DNA from 2 places in the Secundilactobacillus paracollinoides genome. Region 2 is predicted to be linked to the other one. Evidence: a T-box and tRNA genes for the amino acid it is inferred to sense, from the RefSeq annotation. Region 2 holds a T-box; the other holds one or more tRNA genes.
The links. A T-box is a leader RNA that pairs with one kind of tRNA and senses whether it is charged. The one in region 2 lies ahead of tyrS (tyrosine--tRNA ligase), so its partner is inferred to be a tRNA-Tyr.
Positions count from the first base shown of each region.

Region 1: it has a tRNA-Tyr gene. The T-box ahead of tyrS (tyrosine--tRNA ligase) is inferred to sense a tRNA for this amino acid. The anticodon was not compared.

Region 1 is NZ_CP014912.1:3,064,325-3,073,632, reverse strand. Features, by position in the region: gene AYR61_RS13560 (peptidylprolyl isomerase) at 1-281, shown strand, start outside; gene AYR61_RS13555 (CvfD/Ygs/GSP13 family RNA-binding post-transcriptional regulator) at 459-836, shown strand; rRNA gene AYR61_RS13550 (16S ribosomal RNA) at 1,205-2,768, shown strand; rRNA gene AYR61_RS13545 (23S ribosomal RNA) at 2,990-5,909, shown strand; rRNA gene rrf (5S ribosomal RNA) at 5,978-6,094, shown strand; tRNA gene AYR61_RS13535 (tRNA-Ser) at 6,166-6,257, shown strand; tRNA gene AYR61_RS13530 (tRNA-Glu) at 6,276-6,347, shown strand; tRNA gene AYR61_RS13525 (tRNA-Val) at 6,390-6,462, shown strand; tRNA gene AYR61_RS13520 (tRNA-Asp) at 6,467-6,541, shown strand; tRNA gene AYR61_RS13515 (tRNA-Phe) at 6,575-6,647, shown strand; tRNA gene AYR61_RS13510 (tRNA-Tyr) at 6,652-6,737, shown strand; tRNA gene AYR61_RS13505 (tRNA-Trp) at 6,739-6,809, shown strand; tRNA gene AYR61_RS13500 (tRNA-His) at 6,824-6,898, shown strand; tRNA gene AYR61_RS13495 (tRNA-Gln) at 6,909-6,980, shown strand; tRNA gene AYR61_RS13490 (tRNA-Cys) at 7,008-7,078, shown strand; tRNA gene AYR61_RS13485 (tRNA-Leu) at 7,119-7,203, shown strand; gene AYR61_RS13480 (hypothetical protein) at 7,456-7,869, shown strand; gene AYR61_RS13475 (hypothetical protein) at 8,130-8,489, opposite strand; gene AYR61_RS13470 (hypothetical protein) at 8,886-9,308, opposite strand, start outside.
Region 2 is NZ_CP014912.1:190,708-200,015, forward strand. Features, by position in the region: rRNA gene AYR61_RS00770 (16S ribosomal RNA) at 1-130, opposite strand, end outside; gene tyrS (tyrosine--tRNA ligase) at 821-2,077, opposite strand; T-box leader at 2,125-2,342, opposite strand; gene AYR61_RS00780 (YdcF family protein) at 2,432-3,379, shown strand; gene gnd (phosphogluconate dehydrogenase (NAD(+)-dependent, decarboxylating)) at 3,580-4,479, shown strand; gene AYR61_RS00790 (acyltransferase family protein) at 4,594-5,616, opposite strand; gene AYR61_RS00795 (YfhO family protein) at 6,190-9,270, shown strand.

The sequences.
Region 1 (9,308 bases), 360 kb from region 2:
ATGCGGGTCCGAACACGAACTCAAGTCAATTCTTCATCGTTCAAAATCAGCATTTGTCGGAACAGTTAAGTGAGCAGATGACGGAAGCCCATTTTCCAGATGAGATCGTTACCGCTTATCAAAAGGGCGGGACGCCGTGGCTGGATTTTCGGCACACGGTGTTTGGTCAAGTAACTGATGGCATGGATGTGGTTGATGCCATTGCGACAGTGAAGACAGACGGTAGTGACAAACCACTTGAAGACGTTAAGTTATCCTCAGTGGAAGTCATTGACGATTAGTATTGAAAAGTCTTGAAGAGTGACTGGTTCAGTGAATCTGCTGAGGCAGTTATTTTTTTGCAGAGATGTTTCCCCTAATATAGAGGTAACAAGGTGGTATAATGCATTTATCGGACTTTTGTCATACGGGTAGTATCCGTGTGATTTCAGACAGTTAGTTATGTTAGGAGGAGCAGTATGTATCATATTGGTGATAAAGTAACGGGTACGGTTACCGGGATTCAACCATACGGTGCGTTTGTTGACCTTGGTGATAACACACAGGGATTAATTCACATTTCAGAGTGCCACTATGGGTTTGTAAAGGATATCCATCAATATCTTACCGTTGGCCAGACAATGACGGTTGTGATTTTGGATATTGATGAGTTTACTGGGAAAATATCATTATCGTTGAGATGCCTGGAGGAACCAAAGGCAACGCAGATTGATCAACCAGATAATCATCACAAACATTATTGGACGAGCCGCAACGTCCATGAAGGGTTCACGCCGATTGCTGACCGCCGTCACGGATGGGAACAAGAGGCACTTCGTGAGTTCGTTCGCAAATAAATGAATCTTTTTCAAATAAGTGCTTGACCGACTGTTGTTTTGCTGGTATTATTTTACCTGTTGTTAAAGACGACGTCACAGATTGAACGCATAATTATTCAAGTGGCCGTTGTCTCGATAACGCCATTCACTTGTTTAACCGATTCGTTAAACATTTGGTTGAATAAAGATTCAAAATAATGGTTGACATCATTTTGGATCTTAGCTATACTAAATGAGTTGATTCAAACAAGTAGACCTTTGAAAACTGAACAAAGTTTTGTTTCACAAAGTGCGGGGCATCTCAACTGTAAGTTGAGATCAAATGTAATTTGCGAACGTCAATTCGCTTATTAACAATGTAACAACAAATGAGTCACAAACAATCATAAAATGAGAGTTTGATCCTGGCTCAGGATGAACGCTGGCGGCGTGCCTAATACATGCAAGTCGAACGCATCCCGTTAAATGAAGTGCTTGCACGGATTTTAACATCGGATGAGTGGCGAACTGGTGAGTAACACGTGGGTAACCTGCCCAGAAGCAGGGGATAACACTTGGAAACAGGTGCTAATACCGTATAACAACAAAAACCGCATGGTTTTTGTTTGAAAGGTGGTTTCGGCTATCACTTCTGGATGGACCCGCGGCGTATTAGCTAGTTGGTGGAGTAACGGTTCACCAAGGCAATGATACGTAGCCGACCTGAGAGGGTAATCGGCCACATTGGGACTGAGACACGGCCCAAACTCCTACGGGAGGCAGCAGTAGGGAATCTTCCACAATGGACGAAAGTCTGATGGAGCAACGCCGCGTGAGTGAAGAAGGTTTTCGGATCGTAAAACTCTGTTGTTGAAGAAGAACACGTTTGAGAGTAACTGTTCAGACGTTGACGGTATTCAACCAGAAAGCCACGGCTAACTACGTGCCAGCAGCCGCGGTAATACGTAGGTGGCAAGCGTTATCCGGATTTATTGGGCGTAAAGCGAGCGCAGGCGGTTACTTAAGTCTGATGTGAAAGCCTTCGGCTTAACCGGAGAAGTGCATCGGAAACTGGGTAACTTGAGTGCAGAAGAGGACAGTGGAACTCCATGTGTAGCGGTGAAATGCGTAGATATATGGAAGAACACCAGTGGCGAAGGCGGCTGTCTGGTCTGTAACTGACGCTGAGGCTCGAAAGCATGGGTAGCGAACAGGATTAGATACCCTGGTAGTCCATGCCGTAAACGATGAATGCTAGGTGTTGGAGGGTTTCCGCCCTTCAGTGCCGCAGCTAACGCATTAAGCATTCCGCCTGGGGAGTACGACCGCAAGGTTGAAACTCAAAGGAATTGACGGGGGCCCGCACAAGCGGTGGAGCATGTGGTTTAATTCGAAGCTACGCGAAGAACCTTACCAGGTCTTGACATACTGTGCTAACCTAAGAGATTAGGCGTTCCCTTCGGGGACGCAGATACAGGTGGTGCATGGCTGTCGTCAGCTCGTGTCGTGAGATGTTGGGTTAAGTCCCGCAACGAGCGCAACCCTTATTGTCAGTTGCCAGCATTTAGTTGGGCACTCTGGCGAGACTGCCGGTGACAAACCGGAGGAAGGTGGGGATGACGTCAAGTCATCATGCCCCTTATGACCTGGGCTACACACGTGCTACAATGGATGGTACAACGAGTTGCAAACTCGCGAGAGCAAGCTAATCTCTTAAAGCCATTCTCAGTTCGGACTGTAGGCTGCAACTCGCCTACACGAAGTCGGAATCGCTAGTAATCGCGGATCAGCATGCCGCGGTGAATACGTTCCCGGGCCTTGTACACACCGCCCGTCACACCATGAGAGTTTGCAACACCCAAAGTCGGTTCGGTAACCTTCGGAAGCCAGCCGCCTAAGGTGGGGCAGATGATTAGGGTGAAGTCGTAACAAGGTAGCCGTAGGAGAACCTGCGGCTGGATCACCTCCTTTCTAAGGAATAATACGGAAGCCCTGCACTGAGACAAAACTTTGTTTAGTTTTGAGAGGTCTACTCTCAAACTGGTTCTTTGAAAACTAGATAATATCAATTTTCTTTTATTAATTAATAATTTCATTAATTAAGCCGAGAACACCGCATTATTTTGAGTTTTTTATTAGTAGTTAAACTACTTCGCATATACTCAATTAACTGAAATCACGTTAGTGATTTAGGTTAAGTTAACAAGGGCGCATGGTGAATGCCTTGGCACTAGGAGCCGATGAAGGACGGGACTAACACCGATATGCTTCGGGGAGCTGTACGTAAGCTTTGATCCGGAGATTTCCGAATGGGGAAACCCAGCCATCTTAACCGATGGTTATTGCTTAGTGAATACATAGCTAAGTAAAGGCAGACGTGGGGAACTGAAACATCTAAGTACCCACAGGAAGAGAAAGCAATTGCGATTCCCATAGTAGCGGCGAGCGAAGTGGGAACAGCCCAAACCAGGAAGCTTGCTTCCTGGGGTTGTAGGACTGAACATTTGAGTTACCAAAGTTGTTGGTAGTTGAACAGGTTGGGAAGCCTGGCCAAAGAGGGTGATAGCCCCGTAAACGAAACCAATAACCCTCAGTTCAGGATCCTGAGTACGGCCAGACACGTGAAACCTGGTCGGAATCCGGGAGGACCATCTCCCAAGGCTAAATACTCCCTAGTGACCGATAGTGAACCAGTACCGTGAGGGAAAGGTGAAAAGCACCCCGGAAGGGGAGTGAAATAGTTCCTGAAACCATGTGCCTACAATTAGTTGGAGCCCGTTAATGGGTGACAGCGTGCCTTTTGTAGAATGAACCGGCGAGTTACGCTAACATGCAAGGTTAAGTTGAAAAGACGGAGCCGTAGCGAAAGCGAGTCTGAAACGGGCGTTTCAGTATGTTGGTCTAGACCCGAAACCAGGTGACCTACCCATGTCCAGGGTGAAGGTGCGGTGAAACGCACTGGAGGCCCGAACCCGTGTACGTTGAAAAGTGCTGGGATGAGGTGCGGGTAGCGGTGAAATTCCAAACGAACTTGGAGATAGCTGGTTCTCTCCGAAATAGCTTTAGGGCTAGCCTCGGAATTGAGAATCGTGGAGGTAGAGCCACTGTTTGGACTAGGGGCCCGTCATGGGTTACTGAATTCAGATAAACTCCGAATGCCACAGATTTATATCCGGGAGTCAGACGGTGAGTGATAAGATCCATCGTCGAAAGGGGAACAGCCCAGACCACCAATTAAGGTCCCTAAGTGTATCCTAAGTGGAAAAGGCGGTGAAGTTGCATAGACAGCTAGGATGTTGGCTCAGAAGCAGCCACCATTTAAAGAGTGCGTAATAGCTCACTAGCCGAGTGATTTTGCGCCGAAAATGTACCGGGGCTAAGGATACCACCGAAATTGTGGATGTGACCATTAGGTCACGTGATAGGAGAGCGTTCTAAGGGCGGTGAAGCTAGATCGTAAGGACTAGTGGAGCGCTTAGAAGTGAGAATGCCGGTATGAGTAGCGAAAGATCAGTGAGAATCTGATCCACCGAATGACTAAGGTTTCCTGGGGAAGGCTCGTCCTCCCAGGGTTAGTCGGGACCTAAGCTGAGGCCGAGAGGCGTAAGCGATGGCTAACAGGTTGAGATTCCTGTACTAGTAAAGTGTGTTTGAACGATGGAGGGACGCAGGAGGCTAAGCCGTGCGCACGATTGGAAATGTGCGTTCAAGCAGTAAGTCAGGTTACCAGTTAAATGCTGGCAGCCGGGTTGACAAGCTGTGATGAGGACCGAATTTAAGTAGGGAAGTGGCCGACGTCACACTGCCGAGAAAAGCTTCTAGTGAATACTTTATTACCCGTACCGCAAACCGACACAGGTAGTCGAGGAGAGTATCCTAAGGTGTGCGAGTGAACTCTTGTTAAGGAACTCGGCAAAATGACCCCGTAACTTCGGGAGAAGGGGTGCTGCACGCAAGTGCAGCCGCAGTGAAAAGGCTCAGGCGACTGTTTATCAAAAACACAGGTTTCTGCAAAATCGTAAGATGACGTATAGGGGCTGACGCCTGCCCGGTGCTGGAAGGTTAAGTGGATGAGTTAGCTTCGGCGCAGCCCAGAAATGAAGCCCCAGTAAACGGCGGCCGTAACTATAACGGTCCTAAGGTAGCGAAATTCCTTGTCGGGTAAGTTCCGACCCGCACGAAAGGCGTAACGATCTGAGCACTGTCTCAACAAGAGACTCGGTGAAATTATAGTACCTGTGAAGATGCAGGTTACCCGCGACAGGACGGAAAGACCCCATGGAGCTTTACTGTAGCTTGATATTGGGTGTTGACACAACTTGTACAGGATAGGTCGGAGCCGTAGAGGCCGGAACGCTAGTTTCGGCAGAGGCGCTGGTGGGATACGACCCTTGTTGTGTGAACACTCTAACCCGCACCACTTAGCGTGGTGGGAGACAGTGTCAGGTGGGCAGTTTGACTGGGGCGGTCGCCTCCTAAAAAGTAACGGAGGCGCCCAAAGGTTCCCTCAGAATGGTTGGAAATCATTCGTAGAGTGTAAAGGCAGAAGGGAGCTTGACTGCGAGACAGACAGGTCGAGCAGGGACGAAAGTCGGGCTTAGTGATCCGGTGGTACCGTATGGAAGGGCCATCGCTCAACGGATAAAAGCTACCCTGGGGATAACAGGCTTATCTCCCCCAAGAGTCCACATCGACGGGGAGGTTTGGCACCTCGATGTCGGCTCATCGCATCCTGGGGCTGTAGTCGGTCCCAAGGGTTGGGCTGTTCGCCCATTAAAGCGGTACGCGAGCTGGGTTCAGAACGTCGTGAGACAGTTCGGTCCCTATCCGTCGCGGGCGTAGGAAATTTGAGAGGAGCTGTTCCTAGTACGAGAGGACCGGAATGGACACACCGCTGGTGTATCAGTTGTGCCGCCAGGCGCATTGCTGAGTAGCTATGTGTGGATGAGATAAACGCTGAAAGCATCTAAGTGTGAAACTCGCCTCAAGATGAGATTTCCCATTCCTATATGGAAGTAAGACCCCTGAGAGATGATCAGGTAGATAGGCTAGAAGTGGAAGTCCAGTGATGGATGGAGCGGACTAGTACTAATCGGTCGAGGACTTAACCAAGTAAGAAAACGGTGATTTCCGGTAGGAAAACGATATTATCTAGTTTTGAGAGCATCAGTTCTCAATAGTGTGGTGGCGATAGCCTGAAGGATACACCTGTTCCCATGCCGAACACAGAAGTTAAGCTTCAGCACGCCAAGAGTAGTTGGGGGATCGCCCCCTGCGAGGGTAGGACGTTGCCACGCGATTTGATTTCCGACTCAGTTGTTGGGACAACTTTAATAGTGAGTTTTGATGACGCATGTCGGAGACTCTTGGAGAGTTGTCCGAGTTGGCCGAAGGAGCACCACTGGAAATGGTGTAAACGGGCAAAAACCTGTTTCAAGGGTTCGAATCCCTTACTCTCCGTTCAGCAACTTTTAGTATGACCCGTTGGTCAAGTGGTTAAGACACTGCCCTTTCACGGCAGTAACATGGGTTCGAATCCCGTACGGGTCATTAGTCGAAAGACTACAATAAGTTTTTAGTTAACAACCTCATGGAGGATTAGCTCAGTTGGGAGAGCGTCTGCCTTACAAGCAGAGGGTCACAGGTTCGAGCCCTGTATCCTCCATCATGGTCCGTTGGTCTAGTTGGTTTAGGACGCCTGCCTGTCACGCAGGAGATCACGAGTTCGAGTCTCGTACGGACCGTTGTTAATAATTGAATATTAACAAGCATTAAATGGCTCGGTAGCTCAGTTGGTAGAGCAACGGATTGAAGCTCCGTGTGTCGGCGGTTCGATTCCGTCCCGCGCCATTATGGATGGGTAGCGAAGTCTGGCTAAACGCGGCGGACTGTAAATCCGCTCCTTCGGGTTCGGTGGTTCGAATCCACTCCCATCCACCATAGGGATATAGTATAATGGTAGTACATCGGTCTCCAAAACCGCTAGTGTGGGTTCAACTCCTACTATCCCTGTTTGTCATGTGATGGCGGTATTGGTGAAGTTTGGTTAACACACCGGATTGTGGTTCCGGCACGCGTGGGTTCGAGTCCCACATACCGCCCTTTGAAGATTGGGTTATAGCCAAGTGGTAAGGCAACGGACTTTGACTTCGTCATGCGCTGGTTCGAATCCAGCTAACCCAGTTGGATATGGTTCATCGATTTCAATATGGCGGTATAGCCAAGTGGTAAGGCAGAGGTCTGCAAAACCTTCATCGTCGGTTCGAATCCGATTACCGCCTTTGCCTTATTGAGAGGCCTATTCAACAACATTCAATTTATGCCGGAGTGGCGGAACTGGCAGACGCGCTGGACTCAAAATCCAGTGTCCGTTGAGGACGTGTGGGTTCGAACCCCACCTCCGGTACTAAAGTGACTAAGATAAATGATCTTAGTCTTTTTTTGTGTTTAAATTATTAATATTGCCTGTAATCATTACCGGCTCTTAGTCATCTAACGGTGCTTAAGCACGTGGTGAAGTGACCCGCAATTTTGTTCTAGAACGACAGTCGTGTACGGACTGTTGTCTAATTGGTATAAACCATGATATACTTTCTCTAAAAATTTTGAATCTGTCTGGACACTTGTTCGTTACTTTGCCCACAAAATAGGAGGAACTATGTACACTGGTCACCCATCATTGAAACAAGTGATAGAAACCTACGCTGAATTACACCGCGCCAGCCACACGCTATTTCGACCTGGACACCAAATTGATACTATTTTGAACATTCACAATCCGCTTGATCGATACCGGCCTATTGAATTACGAAATGAACAGATGCTGAGGGCAACCTCTTACGAAAATAAAATTGGCGATGTCACGCTAAAACTGATTTATGAGGAAACGCCATTAACCGCATATTTGTCCTATACAATCAAACACGCCAGACTTCATTTTAAACACTTCGTCGGCTATGTTGGAAACGAACAATACCCACTTGAGTCCTTCATTAAGGTGATTGGCGTCCAATTGCCGAAATTGATGGTCCCTAAAAAGAATCGTGTCATTTTTCCAGCTTTCTTTGTGTAGGCGTTGGTTGATGTAAAACATGAAGACACAGGTGCAACCATACTTTGTTTCGACTTCCGCAGCATGCTCATACGCCCTGATTAGTCATTAGTGCCTGTATGAGAGTGGTGTTTCATACTGAGTCTTAAAAACATCCCAAGACCAGAATTCATACGATGAATTCAGTCTTGGGATGTTTTTAATGATTGGGCAGGAAAACGATGAATGAGAGTCAAACTATGCTTCTACTCGACACTATATCACTCACGAAGGCGGACCCGTTATTTTGTTATCGCTAAACTCTTAAGAAGTACGACTATGGCGTCAAAATAGGCATCTGGGCGGGCATGCAACAGATCCTGATGGTCAACGGGCAAGATGTGCATTTGATGCACTTCATGCGCGTTAAAAACGGATAAAATCTGTTTATCCACTATGTATAAGATATCGTCGTTCGCATTATCCGTTACTGAAAAAGCATGTTCAGCTGAAACTGGATAGGCAAGGTGATGGGCTGTTAACCAGTCGCTGAGGTGATCACAGAATTGATTGATTAATGCAGTATCAACAATTGGGTTTCCCGTTAGCGCAGGCTGGAACTTCCCTTCACGAATGTCCCCAACAACTTTAATTTCTTTCAAGTCTTCAACCTCCCAGATAAGTCTTGATTACATTCAGTATCATAAAGCAAGAACGGCATTTATGATATTATTTGATGGACATTTTAGAAATCTTTAAAAGGTTGGTTGGGCAGGGCGCCCTATGAGATGAAAATACGGTTGAATCATCACTTTATTCTCTAAATGAGGGGGTGCATGAGCAGTGTCTTTAAACACTAAAAAAGCCTGTAAGCTAACAAATTGGGGTTTAGCTTGCAGGCTATTGGAATTGAGAAATCCTTATATAAGGCAGTAAAATCAGCTTTAAATGAGGTTCCTTTGTCGTTAACGGTTCAAAATGAGCACGATTGCAGTGAAGCAGGCTGATAACAGTAAGAATCGGTTTGACGTTTGGGATAGCTGTCTCGTGAGTAGGAATCAGATTATGAGACATACGATCGTCACAATAATCATTAAAATAGCTGATTCTGTCATGAAGAGTGCCAAAACGATTAAAACGCCTAGGAGGCCAACTGTTCCTGACCATTTAACGGTTACAAAATGAGCTTTAAAGAAGTACCCGTAACACAGAAATGGCAGTAACATGGCCTTAACGGCAGCAAGGGGCAGATATTGATGACTCAGCAGGAAAAAACTGGGCACTAACGCAGAAAAAAGCAGCGCCATACTGAGCAGACCCCATTCATTCGTGAACTGAGCTGGCAGTATAAATAACAGCACCAATAAAATGACAATGAGATCGTTAATCACATTGACCATTAGGGGTAACATTAGGTTACTCAACACGGTGACAACGATGGTGGCCAATAACCATAATTGCGTTTTAAACCGGGCGTAATA
Region 2 (9,308 bases):
ACTCACCAGTTCGCCACTCATCCGATGTTAAAATCCGTGCAAGCACTTCATTTAACGGGATGCGTTCGACTTGCATGTATTAGGCACGCCGCCAGCGTTCATCCTGAGCCAGGATCAAACTCTCATTTTATGATTGTTTGTGACTCATTTGTTGTTACATTGTTAATAAGCGAATTGACGTTCGCAAATTACATTTGATCTCAACTTACAGTTGAGATGCCCTGTACTTTGTGAAACAAAACTTTGTTCAGTTTTCAAAGGTCTACTTAGCATTTTTTTACGAATCAGCTATTTAATTGTATCTTATCGTCATTTCAGTGTCAAGGAAAAGTTTTAAAATCAACGTTTCAAAGCTTTTCAATATCTCCCGAAGCAACTTATTAAGAATATCATCTCGAACGATTTCTGTCAACTACCAAATTCATTTATTTAAAATTGGTACAGGTCAGCGTTACCGTTCGCGACAACAGATTTAACTATACCAGAATTCTGAAAATGGTCAAGCTGTTTTTCAAAATAATTATAATTCTGACCACCACCCCCTCTTTTTTCAGATAAGCACCCTATTGCTACGGACATCTGCCAACTTGGACCACCGACCTCCAGTAAAATAATTGAATCCCATCTTAGTTGACGTGACAAAAAAGAGACCCCGTCTCTGGTTCCTGTTGGGAACCCTAGATGAAGTCTCTTAAATGATCACAACTAATGGTCTTCGCCACCCTATCAAGGGTCAGCCACTACGTAAACCTCAAGCAGTCCCACTAGTTGCCTAAATTCATTAACATGACCGAACAAGTCACCAATTTGTTCCTCGTGCTTACTTAACGCGTGCCAAGAAGTAGCGCTTCTTCCCACGACGAACAATAACGAACTTCCCATCAAAGTGACTTGCAGGATCGATAACGGCATCCACATCCGTCACTTTGTCACCGTTGATGCGAATAGCGCCGTTATTGATATCCTCACGAACCTGACGCCGCGAAGATTCGATGTTGGTCACATCTACCAGCCATTCAACAATATTACGTGGTTCGGTCGTGACATCAACCGAAGGCATGTTCTTGAAGCCCTGTTCGATCTCACTGGCCGATAATGCTGAAACGTCCCCAGAGAATAATGCCTTAGAGATATTCTCTGCTTCTGTCACCGCCGCATCCCCGTGAACAAAACTAGTCACTTCTTGTGCGAGCCGACGTTGGGCTTCGCGTTTTTCTGGCTGAGTGCCCACTTTCTGCTCAAGGTCATCAATTTCTTCCTTATTAAGGAAGGTAAAGTACTTGAGATACTTCACAACATCGCGATCATCTTGGTTAAGCCAAAATTGGTAGAATTCATAAGGAGACGTTTTTTCTGGATCTAGCCAAACTGCGCCGCCAGCCGTTTTTCCGAACTTGGTTCCATCAGCCTTAAGCATCAATGGAATGGTAAGCCCGTATGCTTTAGCCTCGCTGCCCTCGATCTTATGAATCAAATCGATACCAGCTGTAATGTTTCCCCACTGGTCGGCACCACCGATTTGAACCTGCACATCTTCGTGTTGATATAGGTGCAGAAAATCAACAGATTGTAGGATCTGGTAAGTAAATTCCGTAAATGAAATTCCAACTTCCAACCGTGAAGCAACGACTTCTTTAGCCAGCATGTTGTTCACATTGAACAGCTTCCCGTAGTCGCGGAGGAAATCTAGCAGTGACATCTTCGACAACCATTCATAGTTATTAACGATTTTGAAGCTGCCATCTTGACCGAAAAGGTGTTCCATTTGGGCAGTGATCGCATCTTCATTGTGGTGCACCTGGTCCATCGTTTGAAGGACCCGTTCAGACTTCTTACCACTTGGATCCCCAATCGACCCTGTCCCACCACCAATAACGATGACAGGTTTATGACCTGCTAACTGGAACCGTTTTAAGATCATGAATGGGATCAAATGCCCGATGTGCATGGAATCCCCAGTTGGATCAATGCCGACGTACAAGCCGACTGCCTTTTCCTTAACTAAATCGCTAAGCCCCGCCTCATCCGTTTGTTGGTTAATGGCGCCACGCCATTTTAATTCATCTAAAATTGTCACAAGTAGCCCTCCTTAAGACTAAAAAAAGTCCCCATTAGCACATTGCTAATAGGGACGAAATTAAATTCCGCGTTACCACCCAAGTTATTGTGTCTATTATATAGTAGAAACAATCTCTCGACATGAATAACGGCATGACCCGCTAGGTTGACCTAGTCTCGCTCCACAGTGTACTTCGGTCGTTGCGACGCTTGGCTCGCAGCTCCCGCCAAGTCTCTCACTTACCCGTTCATCAACGTCCTACTTGCTGTTTCATTGCTGATATTAATCATACAAATGAAACACTAAAAAGTCAATGCACCATTATACCCACTAGATATGCTACATTATGGGTAAGGAAATGGAGGTGTGCCCTTGATCTGGGTATTTTTGACGCTCCTGTTATTGTCAGGAGGACTAACCTTATTTAACCCGACGCAGTTAATCTACTGGCTAGCAGACGGCACCTGGATGATCTGCTGTGTCATTGCGCGTATTGTGCCGCAAAAATTGGCCGTCTATATGGCAATCCTGGCCCTGATTGCAAGTCTCACTACTGTCTGGCAAGCGCGCGCCCTGACACATGGCCCGACCTATCATAAACGGTTTTGGTTGTCCTTGGTCATTCTTATTGGACTCATCAATCTTTTAATTGTCCCAAGCTACATGGCGAGTCGCACTCTATGGGGCAGCATCTTATTCTGGTTTGGCATTGTGTGGTTGACCTTCCTATTACTAATGGCAACCTATTTTTCTCTCACCAGCTACCATCTGAGACATCAGGCAACCAAGAGCCGGCTGATTATTGTTTTAGGTGCACAGGTCACGGTACGTGGTCTATCACGCACATTAAAACGGCGCTTGGATCGCGTTCTAGCAGTTTATAATACCGAAACAGTCCCGCCACGCATTATCGTCAGTGGTGGTCAAGGCATAGATGAACCACAATCTGAAGCACATGCGATGGCGGCCTACCTGATTCAGCATGGCGTCCTAGCTGACCATATTCAATTAGAAGATCACGCCACTTCAACCCAGGAAAACTTTAAATTCAGTCGTCACTTGCTGCCCAGCACAGTTCCGTCTCGAACGGCATTCGCAACAAGCAACTATCATGTCACACGCAGTAAACTACTGGCGCACAATAGCGGGTTTAAAACTATCGGTGTTTTAGCTGCGCCAACCAGTGCTATCAGTCTGTTTTCTGCAACTCTACGTGAACTCGTTGCCCTCACCTATTACTACCGCTACTACCTGGCTGCAATTTGGGGCGTAGCTGGGGCGCTAATCGCTTTAAATCTGGTCTATCCCATTAGTTTTTGATTGCTTAAACTGTAAAAATAATCCTATGTTCCCCGTGTCGTTAGCATTTTCATAGTCGTTTAAATTCACAATCCTTTTTTACACAACTGTAAATAAAAATGAAAATCTTTTACATTCCGGCTTGTTTTTCGGTTCGGTTTCTAATATAATAATGTCGTTGACAAGAAGAACACACAAAAACGAAACGAGGAGTTTTTCTAATGAAATTAGGTTTAATCGGATTAGGAAAAATGGGTATCCATTTAGCCCAAAACATGCTTCGTCACGATAACGAAGTCGTTGGTTTTGATCTTGATTCAAAGTTAGTTGAAGAAGCAGCCACTTACGGTGCCGCTACTGCAACCAGTTTGGAAGACATGGTTAGCCAATTACCATCACCAAAGATTGTTTGGATCATGGTACCAGCTGGCAAACCAACTGATGCTACTGTTGATCAATTAGCTGATGCTTTAAACGAAGGCGACATTGTTATCGATGGTGGGAACACATTCTGGAAAGACTCTCTACGTCACAACCGTCTTTTGACGGAAAAGGGCGTTCACTACTTTGACTGTGGGTCATCAGGCGGTTGGAGCGGTGCCCTGAACGGTGGGAACTTCATGATCGGTGGCGACGACGCTGCTGAATTCGAAGTTATCCGTCCCCTGTTCGAAGACATTTCACAAAAAGACGGTTACCTTTACACCGGTAAAGCCGGTTCAGGTCACTACTTGAAGATGGTCCACAACGGTATTGAATACGGAATGATGGAAGCCATCGGTGAAGGGTTCGAAGTGTTACAAGCTTCTGACTTTGACTACGACAACGAAGCCGTTGCGAAGGTTTGGAACCACGGCTCAGTTATCCGTAGCTGGCTGATCGAATTGGCTGAAGAAGCCTTTGCTAAGGATGCCAACTTGGACAAGATCAAAGGTCGCATGCACTCAAACGGTGAAGGTCAATGGACTGTCGAAGACGCCATGGCTCATGGTGTTCCAACGCCAGTTATCTCTGACGCCGTTCAAGTTCGTTTCCGTTCAATGCAAGATGACACCTTTAACGGTAAAGTTGTTTCAGCTTTACGTAACGGTTTTGGTGGCCACGCAATGGATAAGAACTAATCCCTTAAATATAGCAATTAAGAGACGTCGCATCCGCGACGTCTTTTTTGTGCCACGACGGCATAAAAAAGGACCCGATCAGCTTTTCTGATGCGCGTCCTTTTTTTATTATATTTAAGATTGGGACATATGGGTTTCCTTGCGTAACGTCCAAGCCAGCCTCAGTCGATGATAGCTCATGGCAATCTGTACTGGGATGATCAAGCCCGCTACCCACTGGATTTCCCAGTGATTTAAAATGGGAACCATTGCGACGGCATCCAGCACCATTTTATGCATGTACATAATCGCACTCGAGTACCAGCCAAACGGCAGCAACCATTTGAAGAGTCCCCCTACCCGCATCATCCAATCACTGATCATAAAGATCATGAAACAGACGATCAACGGGATAAACAACCCCAAGAATGAATTTGCAATGTTGTGTGATTTTAAATAAAGACTAAACCGTAAAATACCGCGGTATTTATAGATGATCAAAATGGCATAGATGGCCATTGTTGCCGCAATAAAGTAGTTCTTATGCGGAATCTTATTATAGTACTTAAACCCGTAGTACCCGCAGAGCATATATAGCGTCGTCAGCAAGACAATATCAGCGTCCCACGGCACGTACTTATACTGGAAAAATTCCATGTGCTTATACGTCATCCCGGTCATATAGAGCGTCATTGCGATGAAGAACTGAGCGGGCACCGAATCGACCCACGTGATGATCAATTCCACCACAATGACTGTCAAAATGTAAACCGTCATAAACCAAAAAATGGACAGGTCATGATTCAACGTCCGGCCACCATACACCAACCGGACAAAGTAGAATAACGTGTATTTCCAACTGTGTCCTCTAATAAAGTGACTAATTAGTATCAGAATACTTCCTGCAAGAAAGTAAGATTTTAGGTTGGGCACGATCCGCTTTTTAAAGAAAGCCCGGAAGCCAGCCCACGTTTTTGTCAGCGGCTTTAAGAAAAAGCCCCCAATTATAAAGAATAGCGGCATATGCCACCAATAAATCACTGAAAATAGCGTACTCATCTTGGGGTCCGCTACCAAGGGATGAATGGCATGACCAAGTACAACGGCAATCATCCCGATTGCCTTGGCCATGTCGACCCATTCAGCGCGTTTTGCCATCAATTCTCATTCTTTCACCACAGGTTCTCTTGCTCTATTTTACCTAAAATTCTGAAAAAAGGAGCCATGTTACACAAACGTAATTAAAAGTGAGTGGAAAAGTAATCAGAGCGTGAGGGAAAGCGCTTAGTTGGCTTATGCAGGAGCCCTCTGCCTTCCCGAACGCGTTTCCACTATGTAAGGGAAAAATCTCGTCGCAAGCAACTCGCTGAAAACTAAATTCCGGTAAATGGTCCTGGAATTTGTGGCTGAAGTCGTTTAGGTGCAACCTCTTGCCTTCCCGAACGCGTTTCAACTTTGTAAGGGGAAAATTTCGTCGCAAGCAGCTCGCTGAAAACAGGTCCAACAACGGAATCTGGAATTTTTGTCAGAGCTGGCCTATGCAGGAGTCCTCGTCCCTCCTAAGCACATCCCAATTCGAACTCCCACCAAAATTCCGCATCAATGCCCAAATCAAACGCCTGCCCCACCACAAGTCAAAACGCAACGACCGTCTCGAAGGCCGCGTTTGGACTATTCCTGATGGGGCAATGTATGCAATAATAGAGACACTATTGCAGACTTGGAGAGATCATGGTGAAAAAGCTTTATGAAAAAACGCCGGTGTGGGTGGCGTACACAATTTTATTTGCAGCAATCGTTACCGTTACTTTCGGTACCTTGCATCAGTCGGGAGCCACAACGATTTGGAATTTAGACGGAATTGCCCAGCACTATCCAATTCTCAGGGAATTCTATCGGATCTTGCATGGCACGACACATCAGTCACTCTTTAGCTGGTCGTGGAATTTAGGATTGGGTGCCAATCAGATGACCACCTTTGCCTACTATGTTGTGGGTGATCCGTTCAGCTATCTCATTGCGCTGTTTTCCGCGGATAAAATTGAATTTGGTTACTGGATGCTAACGCTGCTGCGCTTGTATGTCGTCGGCCTGTCCTTTATGGCATTAGCTAAGCAACTACGATTAAAGCGTGCCGGCACGCTCTTTGGCAGTCTCATTTATACGTTTAACGGGTTCACATTTTACGTCAGTTTTCACCACCCATTCTTCTTACTACCACTGATCTTCTTTCCACTTCTTTGTCTGTTCATCGACCGGATCTATCATGGCCACTCATCTCTCGGGCTGACCATTGTCACCGCACTGGCACTGGTCAGCAACCTGTACTTTGCGTACGTTTTAGCCATTGGCGCCTTTATCTTCGCCATTGTGCGCTATTTTGAACTGCGCCAAAAACACGTTCTGAACCGTTCCATCATCCGCACCATCGGAACTTTTCTTCTGGCACTCATCGGTGCGCTGCTGCTTGCCAGTGTCATCCTGATTCCTGTGATTATCTCAATGCTGCATTCCTCTCGTTCTGGCGCCGCAATCTTTGCGAACGGCCTGACGACTTACCCCGCACTCTACTATTTGCGGTTACCAGCCGCCCTGATCAATGCAAACGGGACAGTCTATTACTGGACGATCCTAGGTCTTAGCGGCATCACGCTGATGGCCATTATCTGGACGATGCGCCGATTTAAACGTTATTGGGCACTCAACACGCTCATTATCCTCACCGCGGTAGGCCTTCTTTTGCCACAGATTGCGGCAATTATGAACGTCATGAGTACCCCATCAAATAGGTGGCTCCTACTGGCACAACTGTTATTTGCCATTGTCTCCGCCGTCTTCATCGACCGCCTGTCCGAATTGACTGTCCGTGATTTTTATTGGTTTATGGGCAGTGCCATCGCGCTTGCCCTCGGATTCTGGTGTGCTAACGGATTTATCTTTAAAACGGGCTCCCACTTTTTCATGAGTTTCGGTCTGTTTCTGACCGTGCTACTGATTATCGCAGTCGCACTGCTAAAGCCGTTGCCGGCCACCCAATTAAAGTCGCTGTTACTCCTAGTAATCACCATCAATCTGATGAACACAGGTCTCGGTTTTTACAGCAGCAACTACAGTGATGCGCCGAAAAACGAGGTGCAAACGGGCACAGCTGCCCAATGGACGACGGATTTCTTTGACAAGGCCGACCAATATCTCAAAAAAATGGATCACACATTTTATCGTACTGCAACTTCAAGCGATTACTATACGACACCAACGGTTGGCAACAATATCAGCATGCTGCTTGGAACGCATAGTATTAGTTCGTATTACTCCGTTCAAAGCGGTTATGTGGATGCCTTTAATCGTGAACTCGGCAACGCGCAAACAGCGATGAATAACCCAACGGGGAACGCCGATAATCGCACGACGATGCTGAATCTCTTAGGCGTTAAGTACCTATTTACTCGGCAAGATGATTGGACATCTCACGCGCCGCATCCGTACGGGTTCAACGCTATTAAAACAAAGAACGGTCAGCCAAAACTATTCGCTGACCACCCCGTGTATCAACTCGGTAATGGGACCGGCACCATTTTGCTCAAAAACAAGAATGCGTTGCCACTCGCCTATCTGCAATCAAAACAGCTCAACAAGAAGGCGTTTAACCGGCTCTCTCAGCCTGATAAAGAACAAGCGCTTTTGACTGGCGCCCAAACTGATAACCCAGTATCAGGCATCGGCCAAGTCACACCAAAAAAAATCAGCAAAACTGTTCCCTACTCTGTCACCACAACGAGTCTGCCCGTGACGACCCTGCAACAGGCCATCGGCTACCGACTGGATAATAACGTGAATCAATCGCTCTCTGCAAAACATGTTAAAAATGCGGATCAGCTGACGCCCAAGGAAGCTGCCCAATACGCTGCTGCAACTAATCTGACGCACCCATCGAAAACAGTAACCAATTTACTGAAACAAAATCAGCAACTGATCACCAAAAATCAAAAGGCGAATCAAAGCGGACTGACCACCATGACAAGTGACCTGCTGGGCCAGCGTCAAACGTACCAGCTCACCCTGAAACAGCCTCAAAGATATAAAAATTGTGAATTATACGTCGAGCTCTCTGGAATCAAGGCCTCATTTGCATCAACGAGCGACCGGCAGACACTCGCTAGCAACCGTTACAAAATGGCTGGGACGCCCTTTACAAAGAGCCAACGTTTAAATTCATGGCGAACGATCGTCAAGTCCCCCTTCTTTGACAGTTATGATCTGACAGTATCTGCCAACCATACGAAAACTGACTTTACCCAGCTTGGCATCAACAATATGTCTGACTATGAGCCAAAGCATCAACTGCTACTTAATATGGGCTACTCAACCCGCTTGCGCAAAACAATTTCCCTGTCGTTTACCAATGCCAAGCAGCTGCATTTTAAACGGGTTCGGATCATTGCGGTGCCATTTGGTCGGCAGTACCGTCAGGAAACGACCCACTTGCAAAGACAGGCACTGAACCATCTAACAGTCACAAATAACCATGTGTCTGGCACCAGTTCAACTGATAAACCAACGATCCTAACCACTTCCATTCCCTATTCTAGCGGTTGGCACCTCACTGTTGACGGGCGGGCAACAACAACCCAGCAAGTCAATAGTGGGTTCGTTGGCGCGAGAATTCCGGCTGGTCGCCACCGGATCAAGTTGACCTACACGACCCCCGGATTAAAGATTGGTTTCATTGCGACACTCATTGGCGTTTTCTTTCTTGCCGGCCTCATCATCTGGGTCATTTTCAGACGACGAACCCTGTCGAAAGCCGCTTAATTTGGTACAATGAACAGGAAAGCATTGATGAGACACAC